DNA from 2 places in the Lactobacillus sp. B3795 genome. Region 2 is predicted to be linked to the other one. Evidence: predicted binding sites of a transcription regulator. Region 2 holds the regulator's gene; the other holds the start of a gene.
The links. Region 2 encodes LexA, which represses DNA repair genes until DNA is damaged. Its sites were predicted from a motif close to CNAACANNTGTTNG; they were not measured.

Region 1: a site for LexA is predicted at 13,368-13,381, ahead of uvrB (excinuclease ABC subunit UvrB). Genes of this name have one in related genera too.

Annotation. Positions count from the first base shown of each region.
Region 1 covers NZ_JAFNPE010000006.1:158,668-174,859, forward strand. Annotated here, with positions in the region: gene J3U50_RS04075 (ClC family H(+)/Cl(-) exchange transporter) at 1-458, opposite strand, end outside; gene eno (phosphopyruvate hydratase) at 562-1,881, opposite strand; gene tpiA (triose-phosphate isomerase) at 1,980-2,741, opposite strand; gene pgk (phosphoglycerate kinase) at 2,914-4,128, opposite strand; gene gap (type I glyceraldehyde-3-phosphate dehydrogenase) at 4,292-5,305, opposite strand; tRNA gene J3U50_RS04100 (tRNA-Arg) at 5,560-5,631, shown strand; gene clpP (ATP-dependent Clp endopeptidase proteolytic subunit ClpP) at 5,730-6,323, shown strand; gene whiA (DNA-binding protein WhiA) at 6,376-7,314, opposite strand; gene yvcK (gluconeogenesis factor YvcK family protein) at 7,326-8,312, opposite strand; gene uvrA (excinuclease ABC subunit UvrA) at 8,416-11,271, opposite strand; gene uvrB (excinuclease ABC subunit UvrB) at 11,284-13,290, opposite strand; gene trxB (thioredoxin-disulfide reductase) at 13,450-14,373, opposite strand; gene galU (UTP--glucose-1-phosphate uridylyltransferase GalU) at 14,458-15,333, opposite strand; gene J3U50_RS04140 (NAD(P)H-dependent glycerol-3-phosphate dehydrogenase) at 15,378-16,192, opposite strand, start outside.
Region 2 covers NZ_JAFNPE010000005.1:181,283-197,474, reverse strand. Annotated here, with positions in the region: gene J3U50_RS02800 (hydroxymethylglutaryl-CoA synthase) at 1-973, shown strand, start outside; gene J3U50_RS02795 (nucleoside 2-deoxyribosyltransferase) at 983-1,423, shown strand; gene lexA (transcriptional repressor LexA) at 1,420-2,055, opposite strand; gene J3U50_RS02785 (DUF896 domain-containing protein) at 2,142-2,399, shown strand; gene J3U50_RS02780 (YneF family protein) at 2,470-2,688, shown strand; gene J3U50_RS02775 (1-acyl-sn-glycerol-3-phosphate acyltransferase) at 2,731-3,354, opposite strand; gene J3U50_RS02770 (tRNA1(Val) (adenine(37)-N6)-methyltransferase) at 3,441-4,193, shown strand; gene J3U50_RS02765 (GIY-YIG nuclease family protein) at 4,183-4,467, shown strand; gene J3U50_RS02760 (D-2-hydroxyacid dehydrogenase) at 4,527-5,525, shown strand; gene rpsB (30S ribosomal protein S2) at 5,685-6,431, shown strand; gene tsf (translation elongation factor Ts) at 6,545-7,420, shown strand; gene pyrH (UMP kinase) at 7,554-8,276, shown strand; gene frr (ribosome recycling factor) at 8,280-8,843, shown strand; gene J3U50_RS02735 (hypothetical protein) at 8,866-9,264, shown strand; gene J3U50_RS02730 (isoprenyl transferase) at 9,333-10,091, shown strand; gene J3U50_RS02725 (phosphatidate cytidylyltransferase) at 10,107-10,895, shown strand; gene rseP (RIP metalloprotease RseP) at 10,915-12,186, shown strand; gene J3U50_RS02715 (proline--tRNA ligase) at 12,209-13,918, shown strand; gene J3U50_RS02710 (PolC-type DNA polymerase III) at 13,978-16,192, shown strand, end outside.

The sequences.
Region 1 (16,192 bases), on a different contig from region 2:
CCAGAGATAATCGTTTTACGTGCTTGTTTTGTTTGTTTAAAGGTATCTGCTAGTCCTTGAGCAGTAGCAGCACCCAATTGAATGGAAGGCCCTTCACGGCCTAAAAATAGCCCACTGGAAATGGCAAGCACCCCACCAATGAACTTCTTGCTTAATACAGAGAACCATGAATAATCTAGTTCACCGTTTAATTGACCTTCGACCTGTGGAATCCCGGATCCCTTGATGTTTTTATCTCGTTTTACTAAGTAATATACGAAAAATGCGATTAGCAAATTCAAGATGATTAACGTAATCAGTACGAATATATTAGTTCGCGCTAGCTTCGCTAGTTTTAAAAATTGATCCGATAGTCCTTCAATCGATATTCGAAATAGACTAACCACCATTCCGACTGCCAGTCCAATTAATAAACCGTACAGCACTGATTTAAATCGTCTTAAATTATCACTTTGCAATATGTTCGCCTTCTTTTTATTGGTATATCAATCATACCATATAATTTTATGTACAAAAAAAGCATTGAAATAATTCAATGCTTTTTTTAGTAACAGTTAGTTATTATTTGTTAATAACGTTGTTACGAGCTTCTTCAGTTAGGTTGTAGAATGAGTTAATACCCTTGTATTCTGCAACTGAAGCTAATTGATCTTCAATTCTCATTAGTTGGTTGTACTTAGCGATACGTTCGCCACGACTCATTGAACCAGTCTTAATTTGACCAGCGTTTAGAGCAACAACTAAGTCAGAAATTGTAGTATCTTCAGTTTCACCTGAACGGTGTGAGATGATAGCTGTGTAGTTAGCTTCTTTAGCCATTTCAACAGCGTTTACAGTTTCTGTTAAAGTACCAATTTGGTTTAGCTTGATAAGGATTGCGTTAGCAACACCCATCTTAATACCCTTTTGTAGGTAATCAGTGTTAGTTACGAATAAATCGTCACCAACGATTTGAACTTTCTTACCTAGACGTTCAGTAGCCATTTGCCAATCTGCCCATTCGTTTTCATCCAATGGATCTTCGATTGAGATAATTGGGTACTTGTCAACTAATTGTTCTAGTAATGTAACAAATTCATCAGCAGAGTATGACTTACCATCACCTACTAAGTTGTACTTCTTAGTTTCTGCATCGTAGAATTCTGAAGCAGCACAGTCAAAGGCGATTGAAACGTCTTTACCTGGCTTGTAACCAGCACGTTGGATAGCTTCTACTAAGATTTCGAATGGTTCTTCGTTGTTCTTCAAGTCAGGAGCAAAACCACCTTCGTCACCTACGGCAGTTGAGTAACCCTTTTCGTTCAAGATAGCTTTTAGGTTGTGGAAAGTTTCTGAACCCATACGAACGGCTTCTTTAACAGTTTCCGCACCAACAGGCATGATCATGAATTCTTGGAAGTCAACTTTGTTGTTGGCATGCTTACCACCATTGATAACGTTCATCATTGGTGTTGGTAATACGTGTCCATTGAAACCACCTAAGTAGTTGTATAAAGGAACACCTAGTTCGTCAGCAGCAGCACGTGCAGCGGCTAATGAAACACCTAAAATAGCGTTGGCACCTAACTTACCTTTGTTAGGAGTACCATCTAATTTAATCATAGCTTCATCAATAGCAACTTGATCAGTTACATCGTAACCTACGATTTCCTTAGCGATAATGTTATTAACGTTGTTAACAGCCTTAGTAACACCTTTACCCATGAAACGGTTTTTATCACCGTCACGTAATTCAACGGCTTCGTGTTCACCAGTAGATGCACCTGAAGGAACGATACCGCGTCCCATTGCACCTGCTTCAGTATATAGTTCTACTTCAACTGTAGGATTTCCACGAGAATCTAGTACTTCTCGAGCATAAATATCTGAAATAATTGACATTTTATTCTCTCCTTAATGAAAGTTGTTACCTCGGAATCAAGGCTATCTTCATTTTATTATTTTACAGACCAAGTTTCAATAAAAAACTGTTCAATCTGTTAATTATTTTGGTAATTGACAATTTTGATGAATTCTTTGGCCTTTAAACTACTCTTTCCAGGTAAGACTCCATCAACATCATCTTGACTCATAATTTCTGAAACATTTTTGGCGTTAACGCTTCCCCCGTAAACGATTCGGATTTGGTTTGCGATGTCATCACCATATAAATCTTTTAATGTTTCACGAATTAGAAAACATGCTTCTTGAATTTCAGCACCACTGGCTGACTTTCCAGTACCGATTGCCCAACTTGGTTCATAACCAATGACAACGTTTTTAGCATCGTCTTCTGAAATTCCCTTTAATGCTTCAATGACTGGATTTACCACCCAGTTCATTTCATCGTATGTCTTTCTCTTAGCCATTGTTTCGTCACAACAAATAATTGGCACCATGTTGTTAGCTAAAACGGCCTTAACCTTTTTGTTAATCATCTTATTGGTTTCGTCAAAGTATTTGCGACGTTCTGAATGACCTAACATGACGTAATTAACACCCATATCGGCAAGTGCCATCGGACTTACTTCACCGGTATATGCACCTGAATCTTTATAGAAACAGTTTTGAGCGGCAGCTTTTAGATTTGTTTCTTCTTTACAAAATCTAGTTAATACATCCATGTAAATTGATGATGCAGCAATTGCGCATTCAACGTCTTTAGGATCTGGTAGGTTTCCTTTGACTGCATCTAAGAATTCTTCAACTTCATGTAATGTTAAATTCATTTTCCAATTTCCAACGATAAAAGGAGTTCTCATTTTTTACCTCCTATTCTTTTAAACAGATTATTAAAAATCGCTATATATCAATGATATCACTAAACAATTGATATTAACAAATTGCGCATCTGTTTTAATAAAAATTTCACTCCTTTTATTATACAAAAAAAAGACCCGATGTTATACATCGAATCTTAAAAAGATATTATTCTTATTTATCAGTAATAGCGGCGATACCTGGAAGAGTCTTACCTTCCATGTATTCTAGTGAAGCACCACCACCGGTTGAAACGTGTGATAGCTTGTCAGCTACACCTAGTTCGTTACATGCAGCAGTTGAGTCACCACCACCAACAACAGTAGTAGCGTCAGTTAAGTCACCTAAGAACTTACCAATAGCTAGAGTACCCTTAGCAAAGTTACTCATTTCAAATACACCCATAGGTCCATTCCAAACTACAGTCTTAGCGTCTCTTAAAACGTTTTCGAATAGTTCGATACTCTTAGGACCAATGTCTAGTGCCATTTGGCCATCAGGAATGTTTTCACCAACTACTTGAGTAGGTGCATCATTGTTGAATTCTGGAGCAACAACTGAGTCAACAGGTAGAACGATCTTGTCGCCACCCTTTGCTAGGATTTCCTTAGCAGTGTCAATCTTGTCCTTTTCAACTAATGAGTTACCAATAGTGAAGCCTTTAGCAGCGTAGAATGTGTAAGTCATACCACCACCAATGATGATGTGGTCTGCTTTGTCTAATAGGTTATCGATAACACCAATCTTATCTGAAACCTTTGCACCACCTAAGATGGCAACAAATGGACGTTTAGGATTGTTTACGGCACCACCGATAAACTTAATTTCTTTTTCCATTAGGAAACCAGCGGCAACTGGCTTGTTTTCTGCTTCCATTGCACGTGCAATACCAACGTTTGAAGCATGTTCACGGTGAGCAGTACCGAATGCATCGTTTACGAAGCAATCACCTAGTGAAGCCCAGTATTGACCTAACTTAGGATCGTTACCAGATTCACGTTTTACGTTTTCACCATTTACAACATCTTCAAAACGAGTGTTTTCAACAACAACGATGTCACCATCATTCATGTTGTTGATAGCTTCTTCAAGCTTTGGACCTTCAGTTTCGGGAACGAAAGTAACAGGTTTGTCAATTAGTTCAGAAAGCTTTGCAGCAACTGGACGTAATGATAGTTCTTTCTTGTCATCTTCAGTCTTGATACGACCAAGGTGAGAGAATAGAACTGCCTTTCCACCATGTTCGATTACGTATTTGATTGTTGGAATAGCACCAACGATACGACTTGTGTCACCAACAACACCGTCTTTAATAGGAACGTTGAAGTCGACACGCATTAAAACTTTTTTGCCTTTTAAATCTAAATCAGAAACAACTGTCTTAGCCAATCTAGATTACCTCCCAAAAATTATTTAAAATTGATGTAACAATTTCAATATACTTCATTTATTTCTTTATTTCAAAGAATTTTTAAGCAGAAAGTAATTGTTATAAAAAATGGAGGAGGCAATTGCCTCCTCCACCTTATGCCTTGCTAAATTATAATTTATATTATAGTTGAGCGAAGTGTAGTAAAGTACGAACCATGTTGCAAGTGAAGCCCCATTCGTTATCGTACCATGACCATACCTTAACAAGTTGGTCATCACCAAAAGTAGTAACATCAGTTTGAGTAGCATCAAATACTGATCCGTGAGTATCACCAATGATATCACTTGAAACGATTGGTTCGTCATTGTAACCAAATGCTTCGTTACCTTCAGTGTGTTCTTTCATCTTAGCGTTAACTTCGTCAGCAGTAACGTTCTTCTTGTCAACGATAGCAGTTAATTCAGTTAATGAACCGTCAACGATACCAACACGTTGAGCCACACCGTTTAACTTACCGTCAAGTTCTGGAACAACAAGACCTAGGGCCTTAGCAGCACCAGTTGAGTGAGGAATAGTGTTAGTTGAAGCAGTACGGTTGTTTCTGAACTTCTTACCACGAGGGCCATCTAGGATAGCTTGAGTTGAAGTGAATGCGTGGATAGTAGTCATAGTACCAACTTTGATACCAAAGTCTTTGTTTAAGAAGTATGCTGTAGGAGCGATACTACTTGTAGTACATGAACCAGCTGAAACGATCTTGTCGTCAGCAGTTAGAGTATCCAAGTTAACACCAGGAACAACAGTCTTGATTTGACCTGCAGGTGCAGAGATTAGAACACGCTTTGCACCAGCGTCTAAGTGAGCTTGTGATTTTTCTTCTGAAGTGTAGAAACCAGTACATTCTAGTACAAAGTCAACACCATCATTTTTAACCCATGGTAGGTCAGCGGCATTGCGTTCAGCGTAAACTGGAACTTCCTTACCGTCAACAACGATTCCGTTATCAGTTGAAGTAACTTCACCTGGGAATTTACCATGTGTTGAATCATATTTTAATAAGTATGCAAGCATTGAAGGAGTTGTTAAATCATTAATAGCAGCAACTTCAATTTCGTCTGAGTTTAGTTCGTGGATACGTTTGAAAGCCAAACGACCAATACGACCAAAACCGTTAATACCAATTTTTACAGTCATAACTGTTTTCCTCCTAGAGAAATAAATTTGAGTACTACGTACGGATTAAATACTACTACTTTTTTACCGATCAGTCTATAATACATGCTCAGTAATTTTAAAAAAATAACCAGTACTAATTTGTAACAGTTATTTTCTGTATCAAATCCTTACACTCTAAGTATATCAGTGCTAATTTTAGTTTGCAAATCAATTAACTCAGTGTGTTTCTTGAATTTAACCCCCTTTTCATTTATAGTTTAACGTGTTGAAATGCATCTGTAGTGTAATGGATAGCACTAAAGATTCCGGTTCTTTCGATGGGGGTTCGATTCCCTCCAGATGCATTGGTGATTAAGTCAGATAAAATCATTTGACCTTAATTGACCATTGATATAAAATTAATATAATTAAAATTGAATTGAAAGCAAGGGAGGATAAAATTATGAATTTAGTCCCAACTGTCATTGAACAATCATCAAACGGTGAACGCGCATATGACATTTACTCAAGATTATTAAAAGACAGAATTATTATGTTATCTGGTCCAATTGAAGACAACATGGCAAACACCATCATTGCTCAATTATTATTCCTAGATGCACAAGATTCTGAAAAAGACATCTACTTATACATCAACTCACCTGGTGGTGTTGTAACAGCCGGTATGGCCATCTACGACACTATGCAATTCATCAAGGCTGATGTTCAAACTATCGTTATGGGTATGGCTGCATCAATGGCCAGTGTCTTGGCTTCTTCAGGTACTAAGGGTAAGCGTTTTGCTCTACCTCACTCTGAAGTATTGATTCACCAACCTTCTGGTGGTGCTCAAGGTCAACAAACTGAAATTGCTATTGCTGCCGAATCAATCTTAAAGACTAGAAAGATGATCAACGAAATCTTAGCTCAAAACTCAGGTCAATCAATTGAAAAGGTTAACCTAGATACTGAACGTGATAAGTACTTAAGCGCTCAAGAAGCTGTCGACTACGGATTGATTGATAGCATCATGACTAACAGTTCTGAAAGAAAATAATTAGATAATAAAAAAGACGTTAACTTTGGTTAACGTCTTTTTTTGTGTCCTTTTATGAAACGGCTTCTTCTCTGATTTTATCAGCGAATTCATTAATCTTTCTCAAACGGTGATTGATTCCTGACTTAGAAATCGCCCCACTTGGCAATGATTCACTTAATTCCTTTAAACTAACTTCTGGCATCTTCATTCTGGTGATGGCAACTTCGTATAGTTTTTCAGGTAACTTATCCAATCCGACGGTGTCATCAATGAATTGAATATTAGAAATTTGCTTGGTTGAAGCATTAGCAACCTTGTTCATATTAGCATTTTCACAGTTTACTAATCTATTCACAGAATTTCTCATATCACGCATGATTCTGACATCTTCGAATTTCAACATCGCATTGGTTGCACCAATTAATTGCAAGAAGTTAGCAATCTTTTCTGCTTCTTTCAAGTATGTGATGTATCCACTTCTTCGATCGGTAGTTCTGGAATTCAATTCGTATTTGTTCATCATTTCTGAAATCATGTCGTTGTGTTCTTCGTACAATGAGTAGATTTCTAGATGGTATCTGGAAGTTTCTGGGTTGTTCACAGAACCCCCAGCTAAAAAGGCCCCTCTTAGATATGATCTCACTTGGGAATCATCCTTCAGTAATTCAATTGGCACTCTTTCCACGATTTGGTAGTTATCAAAAATCCCTAAGTCATCTAGGATTGCTTGCGCTTGGTTAGCGATTCTTACGACGTAGACATTGTTCTTGTTTAACTTCATTTTCTTTCTAACAACAAGCTTACTTTCCACTTCGTAGAATTCTAAAATCAACTTATAGATACGACGAGCGATGGCTGGATTTTCGGTTTGAATATTTAAAATAATTTTACGATTGGCTAACGAAATTGATCCGTTCATTCGAATTAATGCCATTAGTTCTGCCTTGGCATTTTCCTTATGAACTTCTAGAGTCGTTAGTTCCTTTTTTACGTCACTTGCGTATGACATTTTTAATCATCCTATCTTTTTGAAACCAGTTTGAATAATGTATCGGCAACCTTTTTTCCATCATGGAATGCCCCTTGGTGACTTAACATTAAGAAGTCATCATAGATGCATTCACATCCCATTGCCTGAATTGCTTTTTCATCGTGTTTAACCGGATTTTCAATCTCGTTAAACACTTCTCGATTAATTAGATCAGTATTAACTGGTTGTTTGTTTACGATTACGACGTCAATGAAGTTGGACTTCATATGACGGTTTAAAACTTCAACGTGTTGAGCGTCTGAAAAATTGTCTGTTTCACCCTTTTGTGTCATGATATTACAAATGTATACCACCTGTGCTTTAGACGCTAAAACAGCCTTTCCTAGGTTCTTAATCATTAGGTTTGGCAAGATGCTGGTAAACAGACTGCCAGGACCTAAAACAATTTGGTCGGCGGCCAAAATGGCATCAATGACCTTTTGATTGGCATGCGGAATTTCGTCTTGATTGTCACTGGATTCTACCCAAACACGGTTAATTTTTTTATCCGCATAGGTGATTTCGTATTCACCGGTCATGGTTGAACCATCATCGAACTCGGCGCATAGCTGTAGTTTTTCGTTGGTGGCTGGATAAATCTTACCAGTGATTTCCATCATCTGACTTAGTGCTTCAACGGCGACGTTCACATCACCCTTCATTTCTGTCATTGCGGCAATGATTAAGTTACCTAACGAATGTTCAGACAAGAAATGATCGCCCTTTTTAAAACGGTATTGAAACAAGTCTAGCTTGTCCTTTGACAAATTAGATAATGATACCAAGACATTTCTGATATCTCCAGGAGGAACAATATTAATTTCATTGCGCAAACGACCTGATGATCCACCATCATCTGAGATGTTCACAATCGCAGTGATGTCAATATTTTCGTTCTTTAGATTATTTAAGATAACTGGTAAACCAGTTCCGCCACCAATGACGACAACGCTTTTTCTCGCCTGATTGTCCTTCATCAAATCGTTTCCTCCTTTCAATTTTTTCAACTAAGAAAGTATAACACACATACCCGGGCGTGTCATTTCAAACACAAATAAAAAAGCGTGTCATCACGCTTTTTTATTTTCTTGCTTCTTTAGTTCGTTTGGTATCACGTTCTAAGACTGGTTTTAAATATTGACCAGTATAGCTTTCCTTCACCTTGACGATTTCTTCAGGAGTTCCAGTAGCGATGATTTCACCACCACCATCTCCTCCTTCAGGTCCTAGGTCGATAATGTGATTGGCTGTCTTAATCACGTCTAGGTTATGTTCGATAATTAAAACAGTGTTGCCTTGTTCGACTAGTTCATGTAGGACAACTAACAAGCGGTTAATGTCATCGGTGTGTAAACCAATGGTTGGTTCATCTAAGATGTATAAGTTGTTTCCAGCTGACTTTTTGTATAGTTCAGAAGCTAACTTCATTCTTTGCGCTTCCCCACCAGACAAGGTAGTTGCTGATTGGCCAAGTTGAACATAGCCAAGTCCTACTTCATCAATGGTTTCTAGTTTTCTAGTAATTTTTGGAATTGATGAGAAGAAATCAAGTGCTTGATCCACAGTCATGTCCAAGACATCAGAAATGTTCTTGCCCTTGTATTCAACTTCCAGTGTTTCGGCGTTGTAACGTTTACCATGGCAAACTTCACAAGGTACGTAAACATCTGGTAGGAAGTTCATTTCAATCTTTAGAATTCCATCCCCATGACAGGTTTCACAACGACCACCCTTAACATTAAAACTGAAACGACCCTTTTGGTAACCACGAAGTTTAGCTTCGTTTGTTTCAGCAAACAATGTTCTAATGTCGTCAAACACTCCAGTATAGGTAGCAGGATTACTACGAGGCGTTCTTCCGATTGGACTTTGGTCGATGTTAATTAGCTTATCTATATTCTTATATCCAGAGATTGACTTGTACTTACCTGGCTTTTCGGAGTTATGGTTTAGCTTTTGGGCAATCGCACGTTTAACAATGCGGTTAATCAATGTTGATTTACCTGAACCAGAAACACCAGTTACGACGTTAAACTCACCTAATGGAATTTCGGCAGTAACGTTCTTCAAGTTGTTTTCAGAAGCGCCAGTAACCTTAATCTTCTTACCGTTACCCTTACGACGTTTCAATGGGACTGGAATGAACTTCTTACCTGATAGGTATTGACCAGTCAATGAGTTGTCGTTTTGAGCCACTTCGTCGGGAGTTCCAACGGCCATTACCTTACCACCGTTGGTCCCGGCACCTGGTCCGATATCAACAATGTAGTCGGCAGAACGTTGAGTGTCTTCACCGTGTTCTACGACAACTAGGGTATTACCCAAGTCACGCATTGATTTTAGTGAAGAAATCAAACGGTCGTTATCGCGTTGATGTAACCCAATTGATGGTTCATCCAATACGTATAGCACTCCTGATAGGTTTGAACCGATTTGAGTAGCTAAACGAATACGTTGTGATTCACCACCAGATAGTGTTCCGGCAGTTCTGGAAAGTGTTAGGTAATCCAATCCCACGTTCTTTAGGAAAGTTAGTCGATCGATGATTTCCTTTAGGATTGGTTTAGCGACAACACTATCCTTTTCACCGAACTTCAATTGAGAGAAGAAGTTTAGTTCTTTAACAACGTCTAGGTCGGTTGCTTCACTGATGTTTAATCCGTCAACCTTCACACTTAGTGCTTCTCTGTTTAAACGGAAACCGTGACAAGTTTGACATGTTAATTCAGTCATATATAGACGCATTTGGTCTCTGGTGAAATCACTGTTAGTTTCCTTGTAACGACGGTCAATGTTGTTAATAACCCCTTCAAAAGGTGCATCGGTGTCTCTAATTCCACCGAAGTTACTGTTGAAGTGGAAGTGGAATTCTTTTCCGTTGGAACCGTATAAAATTAGGTCACGTTGCTTCTTAGGAAGCTTTTTAAACGGAGTATCCATATCGATACCAAATGCTTCACAGGCTTGTTCTAGCAAGCTTGGATAGAACTTGGAGCTAATTGGATTCCAGGGTTCGATTGCCCCTTCGTTTAACGTCTTATCCTTGTCAGGTACAACTAGGCTTTCGTCTACTTCTAGTTTCATCCCTAAACCATCACAGCTTGGACAAGCGCCAATTGGTGAGTTAAATGAGAATAGACGTGGTTCCAATTCACTAACTGTAAATCCACAAAGTGGACATGCGTAGTGTTCGGAAAAAATTAAGTTGTCACCCTTACCCATCAAGTCGGCAACGGCATAACCGTCACTTAGTCTCAATGCGGTTTCAAGTGAGTCTGATAAACGAGATTTGATACCATCTTTAACGATGATTCTATCAACCACGATTTCAATGTCGTGATACTTGTTCTTGTCTAGTTGAACGTCATCTTCAATTTCGTGAACTTCTCCGTCAGCACGGTATCTAACGAAACCTTCACGCTTAATCTTATCGATAACTTTCTTGTGTTGACCTCTTTGTTGTCTAACCACTGGTGATAAGATTTGAAGCTTAGTTCTTTCTGGAAGAGCAAGGACTTCATCAATCATTTGATCAATTGATTGTCTAGTAATCTTGGTTCCATCGTTTGGACAGATTGGTGTTCCAACACGTGCCCATAGCAATCTAAAGTAGTCGTTAATTTCAGTAACAGTTCCAACTGTTGAACGTGGATTCTTGGAAGTGGTCTTTTGGTCAATCGCAATCGCTGGACTTAATCCTTCGATTGAATCAACGTCTGGTTTGTCCATTTGACCCAAGAATTGACGTGCGTATGAAGACAAACTTTCAACGTATCGACGTTGTCCTTCAGCATATAGCGTATCGAATGCCAATGAACTCTTTCCTGAACCTGATAAACCGGTCATAACAGTCAATTTGTTCTTAGGAATTTCAACACTGATATCTTTTAAGTTATGTGCTCTAGCACCTTTAATGACAATTTTATCGTTTTGCAAGTTTTTGCCCCCTTACATTTGACCCTTTAATTCCATGACAGTATCACGCAAAGCTGCTGCTTTTTCGAAATCAAGTTTAGCAGCTGCATGCTTCATTTCCTTGGTCAATGTTTCAATCATTTGCTTTTGATCCTTCTTAGATAGCTTTTGGAAGTCAGATTCAACAAATGAGTGATCTTCTGAAGAATCATCGTTCTTATTATTGTCGTAGCTAATAAGGTCTCTAATTGGCTTCTTAATGGTATGTGGTGTAATACCATTGTCCTCGTTGTATTTCTTTTGAATACTTCTTCTTCTAGCGGTTTCATCAATCGCCTTTTGCATTGAATCGGTCATGTTATCGGCGTACATAATAACCGCACCATTTTCATTTCTGGCGGCACGACCAATGGTTTGAATTAATGAACGTTCATTTCTTAGGAAACCTTCCTTATCAGCATCCAAGATGGCAACCAAGGATACTTCAGGAACATCAATTCCTTCTCTTAGAAGGTTAATTCCAACCAATACATCGTATTTACCTAAACGAAGATCACGAATAATCTTGGTACGTTCTAGTGTCTTAACGTCAGAGTGTAGGTATGCAACCTTGATTCCTAAGTCCTTTAAATAGTCGGTTAAATCTTCGGACATCTTCTTGGTCAAGGTGGTTACAAACGTTCTTTCATTCTTGGCAATTCTTTCATTGATTTCACCAACCAAATCATCCATTTGACCCATGATTGGACGCACTTCAACAGTTGGATCCAATAGTCCGGTTGGACGAATGATTTGTTGAACGATATTCTTTTCAGCGGTTTCTTCTAGTTCACGTGGACCAGGAGTTGCTGACATGTAGATTGCTTGGTTAACACGTTCTTTGAATTCAGGCATCTTCAATGGACGGTTATCCAAAGCACTTGGAAGTCTGAATCCATATTCGATTAGACGTTCTTTTCTGGCCTTATCACCATTGTACATTCCACCTACTTGTGGCAATGTTTGATGGGATTCATCGACAACTAATAAGTAATCATCGGGGAAGAAATCTAGTAATGTGTAAGGAGCTTCACCCGGTTTTCTATTGTCCATGTATCTGGAATAATTTTCAATCCCGTTGGTGTAACCCATTTCGGCCATCATTTCGATATCATAAGTGGTACGTTGCTTCAAACGTTGGGCTTCTAGTAGCTTACCCTCTTTTTCAAATTCGGCAACTTGTTCCTTCATTTCTTCCTTGATACCCTTCAAAGCGTGATCCATATTTTGATCATCGGTCAAGAAGTGGGTCGCTGGGAAGATGATGATATCGTCTTTCTTACCAATGAATTCACCGGTCAATGTATCGATTTCTTTGATTGAATCAATTTCATCACCGAAGAATTCAACTCGGTATGCATGTTGATCCCCAGAAGCTGGGAAAATGTCGACAACATCCCCGTGTACTCTGAAACGACCACGTTGGAAGTCGATATCATTTCTATCAAATTGAATTTCGACTAACTTTCTAAGTAGCTCGTCTCTTTCAATTTGTTGGCCAACACTCAATGGAATGGTGTGTTTGTAGTATTCCTTAGGACTACCTAATCCAAAGATTGATGAAACGGATGCGACGATAATGACATCATTTCTGGTAAGCAATGAGTTAGTGGCCGCATGACGAAGTTTATCAATTTCATCATTTATTGAAGAATCCTTTTCAATGTAGGTATCACTTGATGGAACGTAAGCTTCCGGTTGGTAGTAATCATAATAACTAACGAAATATTCAACCGCATTATTAGGGAAGAATTCCTTAAATTCACTGTATAGTTGTCCAGCAAGTGTCTTATTATGTGACAAAATCAATGTAGGCTTATTAACGTTTTTAATCACATTAGAAATTGTAAAGGTCTTACCAGTCCCAGTAGCACCTAATAAAATTTGGTTCTTTTGACCATCCAAAACACCCTTAGTTAACTTACTAATCGCTTCGGGTTGGTCACCAGTAGGTTTGTATTTTGAAACTAAGTCAAATTTATTGTTCTCTTCACGTTTTATTTCCAAACAAAGTCCTCCTTTGTTTTTAACTCGGAGCTCTAGGCTCATTCACTGTAGTTTAATAATATTCTAACATACGAACAAACTTTCTAAAACTAATGTTCTCCTTGTAGGCACAAAAAAGACTGGCCAATAGACCAGTCTTTTTAATCACACCTTTTAGTGTAATGAAGATACGTATTCGAATGCGTTTTGACCAGCAATACCACCGTCACCAACAGCTGTAGTTACTTGTCTTAATTCTTTTTCACGTACGTCACCAATAGCAAAGATACCCTTTACTGAAGTTTCCATACGTTCGTTTGTCTTAATCCAACCTTTTTCGTCAGTAATGTTTAAGTTACTGAAAGGTTCAGTCATTGGGTTGTTACCAACATAGATGAAGACACCTGAAGCAGCAATTTCGCCTTCTTCGTTTGTCTTGTTGTTGATAGTCTTAACACCAGTAACCTTCATGTTGTCACCGACAACTTCGGTTACGTTAGTGTCCCAAACAAATTCAATCTTGTCGTTAGCAAATGCACGGTCTTGGATAACCTTTTGTGCACGTAATTGATCACGACGGTGAATAACAGTAACCTTTGAAGCTAAACCTGCAAGGTATAGTGCTTCAGAGATAGCTGAATCTCCACCACCGACAACGACAACTTCACGGTTCTTGAAGAATGCCCCATCACATACGGCACAGTATGAGACACCTCTTCCACCATATTCGTCTTCTCCAGGAACGCCTAGCTTTCTGTATTGTGAACCAGTACCAATGATAACGGCACCTGCTTCGTAGCTACCTTGGTCAGTCTTAACAATCTTAGAATCACCTTTGTCTTCGATTGATTCAACTGTTCCATATTCGTACTTGGCACCGAAGTTTGTGGAACTTTCATACATTTCTTTTGCTAAATCTGGACCTAGGATTGACTTGAATCCTGGGTAGTTTTCGATTTCAGCAGTGTTGTTCATTTGACCACCGTAGATACCACGGTCAATCATCATTACTGATAAATTTGCACGAGAAGCATATAGTGCAGATGTCATTCCACCAGGCCCTGCACCAATAATAATTACGTCATACTTTTCCATAATTAAGCTCCCCCTTTCATTGAATTAATATATGATACTTTACTATCATATAAAACATTTGTCCATTAATTTGCACACAAACTAATTTTAATCTAACTTCTTAGCTAAGTCCTTGATGTATTGTTTTAATTCATCAGAAACTTCTGGGTGTTTTAGACCAAATTCGATGTTAGTTTGTAACCAACCAAACTTGTTACCGGTGTCGTATCTGTCACCCTTGAATTCGTGGGCGTATACCTTACCCTTTTTGTTTAGAGTATCGATGGCATCAGTTAATTGAATTTCGTTACCCTTACCAGGTTTAGTGTTTTCTAAGATGTCAAAGATGTCAGCAGTTAATAGGTAACGACCAATAATTGCTAGATCACTTGGAGCATCTTCTGGGTTTGGCTTTTCAACGAAATTAGTAACATCGTATAAACCGTCGCTAACTTCCTTAGCTGGGTTGATAACACCATATTTTGATGTATCTTCATGAGGAACCTTCATAACAGCAAGTGTTGATGAACCTGTTTCTTCATAACTGTCAATTAATTGCTTAGTCAATGGAGTTTCATCTGTCATCAAATCATCACCTAGCATGATAACAAATGGATCTTCACCAACGAAACTCTTAGCAGTATGAACAGCATCACCTAGACCATTTGGATGTTCTTGACGCTTAAAGTAAATGTTCAAACCGTTAGTTTCTTTAACAGCTTTTAGCATTTCATCCTTACCCTTTGATTCAAGGTTCAATTCAAGTTCAGTGTTTGAATCGAAATGATCTTCAATAGCACGTTTACCCTTACCAATAATAATTAAAATGTCAGTAATTCCTGATGCGATAGCTTCTTCAACGATTAATTGAATAGCTGGCTTATCAACTACTGGTAGCATTTCCTTTGGCATTGCCTTAGTTTCTGGTAGGAATCTAGTTCCTAAACCTGCTGCTGGGATAATTGCTTTTCTGATTTTCTTCATGAATATAAACTCCTATTTTATCGTATTTTCCTATTTCTTAAATATTAATCTAATTCAGCTCTACCCTTACGGTGCATTAGTTGAGAAATTGCATCATCAATTGTAATTTCCTTGTGTAATACCTTGTAGATTGCTGAAGTAATTGGCATATCAATGCCACGTTGGTTGGCTAGTTCGTATGCAGCTTCTGCAGTTGCGATACCTTCAATAACCATTCCCATGTTCTTAACGATATCATCTAAGGTCTCTCCTTTACCTAGTTGATACCCTGCACGCCAGTTACGTGAGTCACTACTTGTTGCAGTAACAATCACATCACCGAAACCTGATAGTCCAGTGAATGTTAATGGGTTAGCACCGAATGAAGTTCCCAAACGAGAAATTTCGGCAAGTCCACGTGTCATCAATGCTGCTTTAGCATTGTCAGCGTAGCCTAGACCATAAAGTGCACCGGCACCAATAGCAATGATGTTCTTTAGAGCTGCACCAATTTCAACACCGATGATGTCGTCATTAGTATAAACTCTGAAGTAATCATTAATGAATAATGATTGGATATGTTCAGCATCTTTGATGTTTTCTGAAGCAGTAGTTACTAAAGTAATATCGTGTTTAGCAACTGATTCTGCTTGACTAGGACCTGAAATAACTGAGATTGACTTACGATGACTTTCATCGATTTCATCAGCCAGAACTTCTGACATACGTTTGTATGTCTTTTGTTCAATCCCTTTACTACCATGAATAATGTTTACCTTCATGTCTAGTTCTTCTAGGATTTCGTTTACTTGTTTTGCAGTACTTCTTGTAACTTGTGCTGGAACAACAAATAAAATATCATCAACACCTCTAATTGCTT
Region 2 (16,192 bases):
TGATAATCGTAAAAAAATTGATTTAATTATTTTTGGAACAGAAACAGGGGTAGATAACTCCAAATCTGCTGCTATTTACTTACAAAACATGTTAGGCTTAAGCCGTCGAGCTCGTGCTTTTGAAATAAAGCAAGCTTGTTATGGTGCTACCGCTGGTCTTCAAATGGCCAAAGAATATGTGCAAAACCATCCTGAAAGACAAGCCCTAGTAATTGGTGCCGATATTGCTAGATACGGTATTAAGACACCTGGTGAAGTTACTCAAGGAGGGGGTGCCGTTGCCATGGTAATTTCTGCCAATCCTTCAATTGCCGAATTCGATGGCCCAAGTACATTCTATTCTGATGATGTAATGGATTTCTGGAGACCATTGTACAGAACAGAAGCCGTTGTTGATGGTCACTATTCAAACGATGTTTACGTTGATTTCTTTAAGAAGACATGGGATGAATACAAGGAAATCACTGGTCAAACCATTGCTGATTTCAAAGCAATGACATTCCATTTACCTTATCCAAAGATGGGAATTAAGGCACTAAGATCAATCATTGATGAAGCCGATGAAGGACAACAAGCTAACTTGAAGAAAGAATTCGAACAAGGTCGTATCTACAACGAAAACGTTGGTAACCTATACACCGGTTCATTGTATTTGAACTTCCTATCATTAATTAATAACTCAGATGATTTACAATCTGGTGATCGTATTGCGTTATTCAGTTATGGCTCAGGTGCACAGGGTGAATTCTTCCCAATGAAACTAAAGGATAACTTCAGAAACGATGAATTAGCAAAATCATTAGATGATGCTTTGAAGTCAAGAAAACAAGTTTCTGTTGAAGAATACGAAGAAATCTTTACTAACTGGATTCCAATCGCTGATGGTGATATCAAGTTGGATACTAGTAATGATAAGGCGGAATTTTTCCTTGAAGGGGTAAAAGACCACCAAAGAATTTATGGAAGAAAGTAGGAGACTGACATGAAATTATATTTAGCAGGACCATTTTTTGATGATGAACAAATTGACCGTATTCAAAGAATCGAAAAGGCATTGGATAACAATCCTTCAGTTTCAGGATACTTTAGCCCAAGAAACTCAAATGTAAACGACGGGGCAGAAATTGGTAGTAGCCAATGGTCTAAAGATGTTTTCCAACTTGATGTTGATGAAATAAAAAAAGCTGATGCCGTTATCGCGATTATCGACTTTGTAGACGACAATGTTGACAGCGGTACAGCTTTCGAAATTGGGTATGCTTATGCAATTGATAAACCAGTTGTTTTATTCCATGAAAAAGATGCGATTGTTAACTTGATGTTATCAAACGGATCAAAATCATATCTAACAAAGGTATCCGATGTTGAAAAGTTTGATTTCAAAGAAATGCCTGAATATCACTACGAAGGTGAAGTATTTTAAAAAATACTGTCACGGTATAATCCAACAACCTTACCAACGATTGATACTTGATTCAAGATGATTGGAGCCAAGTTATCGTTTTCAGGTTGTAGGCGATAGTGGTCAGATTCCTTGAAGAATCGTTTGCAAGTGACTTCGTTTTCATCGGTCATTGCAATAACGATATCACCATTTTCAGCAGTTGATTGCTTTTTAACGATGACCTTATCACCGTTTAAAATACCGATGTTGATCATACTTTCACCTTGAATGACTAACATGAAAACATCATCTGAGTTTTCGTATTGGTCAGGCATTGAGAAGTATTCTGATGTATCTTCAACCGCTAGGATTGGTTCACCAGCAGCAACGGTACCTAAAACAGGGATTTCACCAGGGTGTGTATTAACCCCAATTTTCTTAAGACCATCTTCGGTGATTTCAAGTGCTCTTGGTTTAGCGGGGTTTTTAACGATAAAACCCTTCTTTTCAAGGCGACTTAAATGACCGTGGACGGTTGATGTGGATGAAAGATTAACGGCTTCACCTATTTCTCTTACTGTAGGAGGATAGCCTTGGCTATTGATTCTTTTCCAGATAAATTCTAAAATAGCTAATTGTTTAGAAGTCTTTTCTTCTTTTGAAAAAGTCACATAAATACCCCGTTTCTTGTAATATAATAGCTTTAATATAGCATAACGGGAAAATAAAAACAAATGTTCGCAAAGGAGATAATGAAATGTCAGAAGCAGAAGATCCAATTTTAAAGAAACTTATCCCACGTATTAATGAATTAGCCCACAAAGCTAAGGAAAGTGGATTGACTAAGGAAGAAGAAGCTGAAAGAGCTGACCTTAGAAAACAATACCTAAAACGCTTTAAAGAAAACATGAGAAGCCAAATTGAAATGGTTCAAGTTTTCAATAAAGAAGGTAAAGAAGTTACACCAGAAAAGGTTAAGGAAGTTCAACGTAAAAAAGGTTTACGTGACGATTAAAACTTTTTTTGAATTTAATAATTAAGTTGTGTAAAATTAATAATAGTAACTAACGGGAGGAGGAAGAATTATGTCAACATTCTTATGGATTATCCTAATTCTTTTAGCTTTAATCGTAGGTTTGATCGGTGGATTCTTCATGGCACGTAAGTACATGGAAAAATATCTTAAAGATAATCCCCCAATTAACAAGGATCAATTAAGAGCAATGATGCTACAAATGGGTCAAAAACCTTCAGCTAAGAAGTTAAATCAAATGATGAACAGTATGAAGGCTAACGCCAAATAAATAAAAAAGACTTAATTCAAAGATTAAGTCTTTTTTTATTGCTTATTTTTCTGATGATGGGTCAACGTACTTAAAGTCAGGATTAATTTCTTTATCTAACTTATCGAAAGCATCTTGCATTTGTTGTTCGACTGCTTTTTGACCTTCTTCGTTTAGCTTGATTGATTTGTCCAAGTAGATAGGGTCACCAAAGTTGATGACAGCTTTCTTACGTGAGAACAAACTCTTAAATGTAAGTGGACCTTGGTAAACAGCTGGAAGTAAAGGTGCTTTAGAAAGCTTGGCGATTAAAGTAGCGCCACCTTTTAGTGCTTGAGAATGTCTAGTTCCTGAAGGGAAAATGATTAGTGACTTGTCAGAGTTTTGAAGAATCTTAACAGGTTCCTTAATTACTGATGGGCCAGGATTTTCACGATCAACACTTAATACGTTTGCATGTCTTAATACGTATGCTAAAAGTGGGTTTTTGAATAGTTCCTTTTTAGCGATGAAAGCAAATTCTTTAGGACTTGCTGCTAGGGCAAAGTACAATGGGTCAAACCATGTACGGTGCGGTGCAACTAATATGTAATTGCCTTCCGGAATTCTTTGTTTGTTTTCAAACTTAGGCATTCCGTTAATTGGATATAAAATGATTCTACATAAGAACTTTAAAAAAGAATACATTAAATAAACTCCTCTCGTACTTTATTATTTAATAGTATTCTATTATTATTGATTTATGCAAGAAAAAAATAAGGTGGAATATTCAAGTGGACGATGTTTTAAAGGAAAACGAAAGAATAGATCAACTATATAGTAATGATATAAAGATAATTCAAAATCCCGAAGTGTTCTCATTCTCATTGGATGCGGTACTTTTGGCAGACTTTGCTAGGTTGCCCAAGAAGAGTACTTCAAAGACTGTCGATTTGTGTGCCGGCAATGGTGCAGTTGGGTTATTTATGTCACATAAAACCAATGGGCATATTTACGAAATTGAACTACAAGACAAACTGGCTGACATGGCAAAACGCAGTGTTAGTTTAAATAACTTAGACGACAAGTTGACCGTGATAAACGATGACCTTGATAATACATTTGATTATGTGGACAAGGATTCTGTTGACGTGATAACTTGTAACCCACCTTATTTTCCCGATTTAGAGGACAGTAAGAAGAATCCAAATCCATACCTAGCAATTGCTAGACATGAAATCACAACTAATTTAGACAAAATCCTAACCGTGTGTGAGGGACTTTTAAAGACAAATGCTAAAGCGTTCTTTGTTTACCGTCCTGATCGCATGCTAGAACTATTTGATGCCATGCAATCTCACAACGTAATGCCAAAAAGGATTCAATACATTTATCCACGTGAGGGAAAAGAATCAAACATGATTCTAGTTGAAGGAATCAAAGCGGGGAAGAATGGTGGAACCAAGGTACTACCACCAATTTTTGTTTATAGAGATAATTCAAACGAATATACAGATTTTGTAAGGAAGATTTTATATGGAGAATAAGTTTTATATGTATGTTTTAAAGTGCGGGGATGATTCACTATATGGTGGATACACGACTGATTTGAAACATCGATTAGAACAACACCAAAGTGGAAAGGGCGCCAAGTACACCCGCAATCATTTGCCAGTCGAAATGATATATTCCGAAAGTTTTGACAATAAACATGATGCTTTGAGTGCCGAGTATCATTTTAAACATCAGAGCAGAACTAAGAAGTTAGAATACCTAAATGAAAATGGGGTAAATTTATCTAAATACGGTCTAAGCCTTTAAGACACGGTGTTAAGTGTTATAATTCTAACTGTAACGATGAATATTTGGAGGTTTTTGTATTGAAAATTATTGCTTATGGAATCAGAAATGATGAAATGCCATATTTAAAAGAATGGGAACAAAAAAATCCGGAAGTAGAAGTAAAGGTTGAAACCAAATTACTTGATTCATCAACTGTTGAAGAAGCTAATGGATTTGATGGTGTGGTTGCTTACCAACAAAAACCATACACTAAAGAAATTTTAGATAAATTAGGTAGTTTTAACATCAAGTACCTATCACTAAGAAACGTTGGGGTAGATAACGTTGATGCTGATGCTGCAAAAGCAAATGGAATTACTGTAACAAACGTTCCAGCATATTCTCCAAATGCAATTGCTGAACTAGCAATTACTGAAATTATGAGATTACTAAGAAATACAAAACGTTTTGAAGACAAGCAACGTTCAGGTGACTTAAGATGGGCTCCTGAAATTGGTCAAGAATTAAACTCAAAGACCGTTGGTGTTTTCGGAACAGGTCGTATTGGTCACGTATTAGTTGATATCTGTCGTGGATTCGGCGCAAAGGTGATTGCATATGATCCATTCAGAAACCCTGAACTAGAAAAACAAGGTATCTACGTTGATACTCCAGACGATTTATACAAACAAGCTGATATCATTTCACTACACGCACCAGCCGTTAAGGAAAATGAACACATGGTAAATGAAAAGACTTTATCAGAAATGAAAGATGGTTCATACATTATTAACGCTGCGCGTGGATCACTAATTGATACTGACGCGTTAATCAAGGCTTTAGATTCAGGTAAACTAGCAGGTGCTGCTTTGGATACTTATGAATCAGAAGTAGGTGTTTTCAATGTTAACTTTGATAGTTTCGATGATATCTCAGATGATCGTCTAAAGAACCTAATGAGCAGAGACAATGTTTTGATTACCCCACACATTGCTTTCTACACTGAAACAGCGGTTAGAAACATGGTTACTCTATCATTGGACGCTAACAGAGACCTTATCAACACAGGTAAATCAGATAAGATTGTTAAATTGTAATATTTAGCTTGATAAATGTTGGAGTTTAATATACAATAATATTCGGTATTTATTACCAATTCACACCTGTCATGACAACTCAGATAGTGCTATTTCTTGATAGTTTCTGAATTGATAGATTGACGGGGAGGAAAAAACTATTTTTGGAGGGCTATTAACATGGCTGTTATTTCTATGAAACAATTACTAGAAGCTGGTGTCCACTTCGGTCACCAAACTCGTCGTTGGAACCCTAAGATGAAGAAATACATCTTTACCCAACGTAACGGAATCTACATCATCGACTTACAAAAGACTGTTAAGATGATTGATTCAGCATACAACTTTATGAAGGATGAAGCTGCTAAGGGCGCTACTGTACTATTTGTTGGTACTAAGAAGCAAGCTCAAGACTCAATCCAAGAAGAAGCTGTACGTGCAGGTCAATACTACGTTAATCACCGTTGGTTAGGTGGAACTTTAACTAACTGGGACACTATCCAAAGCCGTATCAAGTACCTAAAGGATCTTAAGAAGATGGCTGAAGATGGTACTTTCGAAAGACTACCTAAGAAAGAAGTTGCTCTTCTAAAGAAGAAGACTGACAAGCTTGAAAAATTCCTTGGTGGTATCGAAGACATGCCTAAGATTCCAGATGTTATGTTCATCGTTGACCCTCGTAAAGAACAAATCGCTGTTCACGAAGCTCACAAGTTAAACATTCCTATCGTTGCTATGGTTGATACTAACACTGACCCAGATGACGTTGATGTTATTATCCCATCAAACGATGACGCTATTCGTGCCGTTCGTCTAATTACTGCTAAGATGGCTGACGCTATCATTGAAGGTAACCAAGGTGAAGAAAATGTTAGCGAAAGCACATTCGAAGACACTAAAGATGAAAATGAAAGTGAAGACAAGTAATATTTTTTAAATATTGATTTTGTTTGAACACTTAGGCTGACTCATGTTTTTGGACCGATAAGGCCTGGGATGAGTCGGCCTTTTTTAATATAAAACTTAAGGAGGCCATAACAATGGCAAAGATTACTGCTGCTCAAGTAAAAGAATTACGTGAAAAGACAAGTGTAGGTATGATGGATGCTAAGAAAGCTTTAGTTGCTTCAGATGGTGACGAAAAGAAAGCTCTAGAATACTTACGTGAAAAGGGTATCGCAAAAGCTGAAAAGAAGAGTGACCGTGTTGCCGCTGCTGGTTTAACTCGTGTTGTTACTCACGGTAACGATGCTGCTATCGTTGAAGTTAACGCTGAAACTGACTTCGTTTCAGGTAACGATGACTTCAAGAACCTAATTGATTTAATCGCAGCTAAGATTGTTGAAGCTAAGCCAGCTGATGTTGAAGCTGCTTTAGCACTTGACGTTGATGGTGAAACTGTTAACGACAAGATCATCAACACTACTCAAATTACTGGTGAAAAGATCACTCTACGTCGTTTCGTTGTTTTAACTAAGAACGATGACGAAAGCTTTGGTCACTACCTACACAACCAAGGTCTAATTGGTGCCTTAGTTCAAATTCAAGGTGTTGACGAAACTGTTGCTAAGCACGTTGCAATGCACATTGCTGCTACTAAGCCAGAATACCTAGACAGAAACGATGTTCCTCAAGACAGATTAGAAGCTGAAAGAGAAGAACTAAAGAAGGAAGCCCTACAAGAAGGCAAGCCTGAAAACATCGTTGAAAAGATGGTTGAAGGTCGTCTAAACAAGTTCCTTGCTGAAATTAGTTTAGCTGACCAAGAATTCGTTATGGACTCAGACAAGACTGTTGCTGAATACGTTAAGGAAAACGGCGGTCAACTAAAGGCCTTTGTTCGTTACGAAGTCGGTGAAGGTATCGAAAAAGAAGAAACTAACTTTGTTGACGAAGTTAACTCACAAATCAAATAATCAATGAAAAAGGATGCGGATACGTATCCTTTTTTTATACATATTTATAATTAAATAATTGCGGTTATAAACTGTTTTTAAATTTCATATTATGCTAAAATTAAATTAACGATCATGTAATGGAGGAAATTCGATGTCTGACTTAAAATATAAGCGTATTGTTTTAAAGCTAAGTGGTGAAGCACTTGCTGGTGATGAAGGTCACGGTATTAACCCACCTGTAATCAAGAAAATTGCGCAAGAAGTAAAAAATGTTTACGAACTAGGAATTCAAATTGCTATTGTTGTCGGTGGCGGTAACATGTGGCGTGGAGTAGCTGGTTCAAAAATGGGCATGGAAAGAACACAAGCTGATTACATTGGAATGTTAGCAACTGTTATGAATGGTTTAGCATTACAAGAAAACTTAGAATCACTTGGTGTTCCAACAAGAGTTCAAACCTCAATCGAAATGAGACAAATTGCTGAACCATATATTCGTAGAAAGGCAGTTCGTCATCTTGAAAAGAATCGTGTCGTTATCTTCTCTGGTGGTACAGGTAACCCATTCTTCTCAACAGATACAACTGCTGCTTTACGTGCTGCTGAAGTACATGCAGATGCTATTTTAATGGCTAAAAACGGAGTTGATGGTATTTACTCAGCTGATCCTAACAAGGATCCAAATGCTGTTAAATTTGATGAATTAACTCAAATGGATATCATTAACAAGAACCTACAAGTAATGGATACTACAGCAAGTTCATTATCAATGGACAACGATATTCCATTAGTAGTGTTTAACTTAAATGAATCCGGCAACATTGAAAAAGTTGTTAAGGGTGAAAAAATCGGAACTACAGTTAAGGGGAAATAAAGTATGGCAACTCAAAATGAAATTTTAGATACAGCAAAAGACAAGATGCAAAAGTCAATTGCATCATTAAGACAAGAATTAGCAAGTATTAGAGCAGGTCGTGCTAACGCCAGTCTATTAAACGGTGTTACTGCTGAATACTATGGTGCACCAACACCATTAAACCAAATTGCTTCAATCACTGTTCCTGAAGCTAGAGTTATTATGGTTACTCCATATGACAAATCAGCTCTAGATGATATTGAAAAGGGAATCCTTGAAGCTGATATTGGTATTAACCCAGCTAACGATGGTGATAACATTCGTTTAGTTGTTCCACAACTAACTGAAGAACGTAGAAAAGAAATTTCTAAGAAGGTTAAGGCTGCCGGTGAACAAGGTAAAGTCGCTATTAGAAATGTACGTCGTGAAGCTATGGACGCTGTAAAGAAGGGTAACAAGAACGATGACTTTACAGATGATGAAACTCACGCACTAGAAGATAAGGTTCAAAAGTTGACAGATTCACAAATCAAAGATTTAGATGACGTTATTGCTGCCAAAGAAAAGGAAGTACTAAACGGATAAACTAATAAAAGGGGATGTCACCATGCAAGAACAAGAAGTTACACCAGGTACAGAGGAATTCAATAAGATGGTTTTCAAACTATCTGAAAGTATGAACGATGATACCAAGCAAGCATTGTCTTACAATGGTAATCAACTTGAAGAAATTCAAGATGGAATCTATGTTATGCCGGTATATGTTACTGACGATTTCAACATCTTTTTTGTGGTTTCACAATTAATTGAAGATGATTGGATTGTTGCGTTTACTGAAGCAACAATTGAAAATGAAACTGAAATTACAGATTTAAGTGATCCAATTCCTACGGGTGAAGGATTAAATCTTTTAGGTGAACATAGTCCAAACGACGCTAACCAATTATTAAAATATTTCGAAACTTTAGTAGAAGCTAAACGTGGCGAATGGAGATTAATCCAATAAAATAACTTTACAAATGTGGGATGAGGATTGTTTCTCATCCTTTATTTGTACTAATAGGCGAGGTATATATGTTTAAGTTTAAGAAAAAAACTACCACAGAACTTGACTACAATAATATTCCCAAACATATTGCCATTATCATGGATGGAAATGGAAGATGGGCCCAACAAAGACATTTGCCAAGAATTGCTGGACATAAAAAGGGAATGAACGTTGTAAAGGACATTACAAAAGCAGCTAGTGATTTAGGTGTGAAGGCATTAACTTTATACGCCTTTTCTACCGAAAACTGGAAACGTCCGGATCAAGAAGTTAACTACTTGATGGATTTACCAGAGAAATTTTTCTCTACTTTTGTACCAGATTTAGTAAAGAATAACGTTAGAGTTAACGTTATGGGATATGTAGATCAATTACCTAAGTCTACACAAAAGGCCATCAATGATGCTGTTGAGGACACTAAGAAATGCGATGGAATGATTTTGAACTTTGCTTTAAACTATGGAAGCCAGGACGAAATCGTTACAGCAGTTCAAAAGATTGCTCAAAAGGTATCTGACGGAAGTTTAAATGTCGATGACATTAATAAGGACGTCGTTAGTGAAAATTTAATGACTTCATCACTTGGAGAATTTGCTAACCCAGATTTATTGATTAGAACAAGTGGGGAAGAAAGATTATCTAACTTCTTATTATGGCAAGTTGCATACAGTGAATTCGTATTTGATGACACTAAATGGCCTGACTACACTAAAGAAGATTTAATGAAATGTATTGCCAAGTTCCAAGGACGTCATCGTCGTTTTGGGGGATTAAAAAACAAGTAACATTAGGAGATTATTATGAAAACAAGAGTATTAACGGCAATTATTGCCTTATTATTATTTGTGCCAATAGTTTTATTGGGTGGCATTTTTATTCAAATTGGAGCAATTGCTTTAGGAATTGTTGCGATGTCTGAAGTACTAATCATGAAGAAAAAGTTAGTAATTTCACCAGAAGCAATCCTATCATTTATTGGTGTAACTTTATTAATTGCACCAAGTAACTGGTTCAATGGTCTACCATCATTTCTATCAGTTAACTTTTTGTTCTATTTAGTAGTAATGCTATTGATGTTAAGAAATGTTGTTACTAAGAACATTTTTTCATTTGATGATGCTGGTGTGATTACACTTGCAATGCTATACATTGGAATGGGCTTCCATTACTTTATTGCTGCTAGACATGTTGGTATTGCGGTATTATTCTACGCACTATTTATCGTTTGGTTAACTGACTCAGGTGCTTACATTTTCGGTAAGCAATTCGGTAAACACAAGTTAGCTCCACATGTAAGTCCTAATAAGACATGGGAAGGTTCAATCTGTGGATCATTATTAGCAACTATCATTGCTACTGCATGGATGTATTACTTCTCAGTTGGTCATACATCACTACTTGTTGCTGTTATCGTAACTCTTGTATTATCAATTGCTGGTCAATTTGGTGATTTAGTTGAATCAGCTCTTAAGAGATACTACCAAGTTAAAGATTCTGGAAAGATTTTACCTGGACACGGTGGAATTTTAGACAGATTTGATAGTTTACTATTTGTTTTGCCACTTCTTCACCTATTTGGCATTATTTAGATGTAAAGGAGTGATTTAATTGATTATCACAATACTAGCTTTCGTTATTGTTTTTGGAATTTTAGTGTTTGTTCATGAATTTGGCCACTTTATCGTTGCCAAAAGATCAGGAATAATGGTTAGAGAATTTTCTATTGGAATGGGTCCGAAGATTTTCTTTTATCGTCACAATCAAACCACGTATACAATTCGTATTCTTCCTTTAGGTGGATATGTTCGAATGGCTGGGATTGCCGATAACGATTCACAGGAACTAGATCCTGGTACTCCAGTTACACTTAAATTTAATGAACAAAATGAAGTTATTTTAATTAATACCAGCCAAAAACAAAAGACTTTAGACGGTCTACCTCTTGAAGTTTCAAATGTTGATCTTGAACACGAGTTATTTATCGAAGGTTACCAAGATAACAATGAAGATGTTAAGAGATTTAAAGTGAATCATGATGCGTTAATGGTGGAACACGACGGAACAAAGGTCCAAATTGCTCCTGAAGACGTTCAATTCCAAAACGCACCAGTATTCAAAAAGTTAATAACCAATGCTGCTGGAATTGTTAATAACGTGATTCTAGCAATTGTTGCATTTACAATTTTGACATTCATGCAAGGTGGAGTAGCTTCAAATCAAAACACAGTTACCCCAATTCAAGGACATTCTGTTGCAAGGGATGCCGGAATTAAGAGTGGTGACAGAATTGTTCAAGTTGATAATCAAAAGACCAACAATTGGAATGAAATAAGCTCAGCAATTCAAGCTAGACCAGATCAAAAGTTAACCTTAGTTATTAAAAGAGATGGTCAAGTTAAAATAATTAAATTAACCAGTGAATCACAAAAGAACAATGGAAAAAAATATGGATTGATTGGAGTTAAAAACACTGTCGATTCTAGTTTTACAACCAAGTTGTTCTCTGGTTTTACCAGAACATGGAACATGACTAAGCAACTTGTGTCTGAATTAGCTTACATGGTAACTGGTCATTTTAGCTTAAACGACTTAGGTGGACCGGTTGCAATTTACGCTTCTACATCACAAGCTACTAAGTTAGGACTACAAGGAGTTGTTTACTTTATCGCATTCTTATCAATTAACTTAGCGATTATGAATTTAATTCCAATTCCGGTCCTAGATGGTGGTAAAATATTAATGAACATAATTGAGGCCGTTAGAAGAAAACCAACTTCTGAAAAAGTTGAAACAATTGTTACACTTATTGGTTTTGCATTCTTAGTTGTATTAATGCTACTGGTAACAATTAACGACATTCAAAGATACTTTATCCATTAAGAACATATTTAAGGAGATTTTTATGAAGCAATCAAAAATGTTAATCCCAACGCTAAAAGAAGCGCCAAAGGGTGCTGAAGCTCTTAGTCATAAGTTAATGTTAAGAGCTGGATACATTAAGCAAATTTCAGCAGGGATGTACGCATACTTGCCTTTGGCATACAAAGTAATTTCAAAAATTGAAAACATCATTCGTAAGGAAATGGACGAAATCGACGCGAATGAAACTCTTATGCCGGCAGTATTACCTGCAGAGCTTTGGGAAAAATCAGGAAGATTACAAACTTACGGTCCAGCTTTATTTAAGCTAAAGAACAGACATGACACTGATTTCATTCTAGGACCAACTCACGAAGAAACTTACACAGAAATCATTCGTGACTCAGTTAAGTCATATAAAAAACTTCCTTTAGTGTTATACCAAATTCAACCAAAATATAGAGATGAAGAACGTCCAAGAAACGGTTTACTACGTGGACGTGAATTTATCATGAAAGATGGTTACTCATTCTCAATTGATGATGCGGACCTAGATCGTATCTACAACCAAATGGAAGATGCTTACCGTAAGATTTTCGACCAAGTTGGTTTAGATTACCGTACTATCATTGGTGATGGTGGTGCCATGGGTGGTTCAGATTCAATCGAATTCTCTGCACCAGCTGCTGTTGGTGAAGATACCATCGTTTACTCAGACGATAGCGAATATGCTGCTAACCTTGAAATGGCTAAGAGCATGTACGTTCCTGAAAAGTCTAACGAAACTCAAAAAGACTTAGAAAAGATTAGTACTCCAAACGTGAAATCAATCGAAGATGACGTGGAACTATTAGACACAGATGCTTCAAACGTTATTAAGAGTGTTCTATTCATTGCTGACGAAAAACCAGTGATGGTTTTAGTTAGAGGTGATCACGAAGTTAACGACGTTAAGGTTAAGGGTCAACTTGGTGCTTCATTCTTTGACTTGGCAAATGATGAACAAATCAAAGAATTTACTAACACATCAAGAGGATACGTTGGTCCATTTAACCTAGATGAATCTGTAACTGTATTAGCAGATAACTACGTTAAAGACATGACTAATGCATTTGCTGGTGCCAACGAAGATGGTTACCACTTTGCTAACGTTAACCCTGAACGTGACTTTGAAAACGTTACTTACGGTGACTTTAGAGAAGTTGAAGAAGGTGAAATCTCACCAGACGGTTCAGGTGTATTGAAGTTCACTCGTGGTATTGAAATTGCTCATATCTTCAAGCTAGGAACTAGATACTCAAAGGACTTAGATGCAAACGTCTTGGATGAAAATGGTCGTCAAAAACCAGTTGTAATGGGTTGTTACGGTATCGGTATTAGTAGATTACTAACTGCAATTGCTGAACAACAAGCTGATGACAATGGTTTAATTTGGCCTAAGTCAATTTCACCATTCGACATTCACTTGATTCCTGTTAACACAAAGGATGAAACTCAAGTTAGTGTTGCTGATGGTATTGAAAAAGAACTTAAGGATGAAGGCTTTGATGTTTTAACTGATGACAGAAAAGAAAGAGCCGGAGTTAAGTTTGCCGATTCAGATCTAATTGGATTACCAATCAGAGTTACTGTTGGTAAGAAGGCTAGTGAAGGAATCGTAGAAATAAAGATTAGAAAAACTGGCGAAACTGTTGAAGTTAAGCAAGAAGAAGTTGTTAACACTGTAAAAATCTTACTTAAAGATTTGAAATAAAAAAAGGGTCAGTTGAAGAGACTGACCTTTTTTAGCTGACTTAGGATGGAGGTATTAGATTGTCTAACCAAGAAGAATTATTTACAAAATTATTGAATCAATTACAGTTAAAAGACCAAATTGATTCCGATAATTTTAAAGGCGGTCAGATTGAGAAGATTGATATCCACAAACGTTCCAAAATTTGGGAATTCCACCTTACACTTCCACGAATTTTAGATTACGAAGTCTTCTTGGATTTTTATAGTCGTATGCAAGCGACTTTTGATGAAATCGCTACTACTAAAATTAATATCAAAGCAAACGACAATCAATTTGATAACAAGCAATTAGGCAATTATTGGGAATGGATTGTTAAACATGCTGATATCACTGATGCTATTAAAAATGAACTATTAAGACGTGATGCACCAAAGATCGTTGATCATAAAATCGAACTTAGTGCTGATAACGAAATTGTTAAGAACTTTCTTGTGGACAAAGCAGTTAGTCCAATTGAAGATTTGTATGAACGATTAGGTTTTCCACACTTTACCATCTCTGTTTTTGTTGATGAAACTGCTTCTCAAGAAAAAATCAAAGATTTTAAAGCTGAAAAGGAAAAGAAGGATGCTGAGTTAGCTCAAAAGGCGATGCAAGCAATCCAAGAATCATCTGCTAAACGTCAAAAGAACTCAAAAAATGCAGTTCCAAAGGGTAAAGTACAAATCGGTAAGAAGATTAAGGATGACCTAGAAGTTACTAAACTAGTTGATATCGTTCAAGAAGAAAAACTAGTGATTGTAAATGGTCACATCTTTAGTAAGGAAATTCGTTCACTTAGATCAGGTCGTCAATTGATGATCTTAAAGATTACCGATTATTCATCATCAATCGAAGTTAAGAAGTTCTCTAATAACGAAAACGATGAAGCTAACTTTGCCGCATTGCAAGAAGGCGATTGGATTAAGGTTCGTGGTGGTATACAAGAAGATAACTACAGTCACGAATTAACATTGAATGCTTATGACATTAATCCATTACATCATGAAGGTCGTCACGATGACGCAGAAGAAAAACGTGTTGAATTACATCTACACACTAAGATGAGTCAAATGGATGCAACTAACAGTATTGAAGAATACGTGGCTAGAGCTAAAGAATGGGGTCACCCGGCATTAGCGATTACCGACCACGCTGCTGTTCAAGGTTTTCCATTTGCCTATACTGCTGCACAAAAGAATGACATTAAGATGCTATATGGTGTTGAAGCAAACGTTGTAGATGACGGTGTTCCAATTACATTTAACGAAGATGACCGTGATTTAGCAGATGCTACTTACGTTGTTTTCGATATTGAAACAACTGGTCTTTCTGCAATTTACGATAAGGTAATCGAAGTTTCAGCCGTTAGAATGCAACATAATAACGTCTTGGACCAATTTGAAGAATTTATTGATCCTGGTTTCCACTTATCAGATTTTACGACTGAACTTACATCTATCACTGATGATATGGTTAAAGGTTCTAAGTCTGAAGAAGAAGTCTTTAAGTTGTTTAGAGAATTCTGTGGCGACTCAATCGTTGTAGGGCACAACGTTACTTTTGACGTTGGCTTTATGAACGTTGGTTATCAAAGATATGGGATGGAAGAAATTCAAAACCCAATCATTGATACATTGCCATTGGCTCGTTTCTTATATCCAAACTACAAGAGCTATCGTTTGAACACATTGGCTAAGAAGTTTGACGTTGCTTTGGAACACCATCACCGTGCCGTATATGATGCAGAAACAACAGGTCATTTGAATTACTTGTTCATCAAGGATGCCGAAGAACGTTACAACATTACTAAGGTAAATCAACTAAATGAACACATGTCCGATAATGATGCATATAAACATGCGCGTCCATTCCACGCTATCTTGATGGCTCAAACACAGGCTGGATTAAAGAACATGTTTAAGTTGGTTTCATTATCCAATGTTGAATACTTCTATAGAGTGCCAAGAATTCCACGAAGTGTGCTTGAAAAGTACCGTGAAGGAATATTAGTTGGTTCTGCTTGTGCAAACGGTGAAGTATTCACCGCAATGCTACAAAAAGGTAAAGAAGAAGCCGAAAAGAAGGCTGAATTCTATGATTATCTAGAAGTTCAACCAAGTGCAGCTTATCAACCAATGATTGATTCAGAATTAATCCATGGTAAGAAGCACCTACAAGAATTAGTACAAAACATGGTTGATATGGGTCATGAAATGAATAAACCGGTTGTTGCAACTGGGGATGTTCATT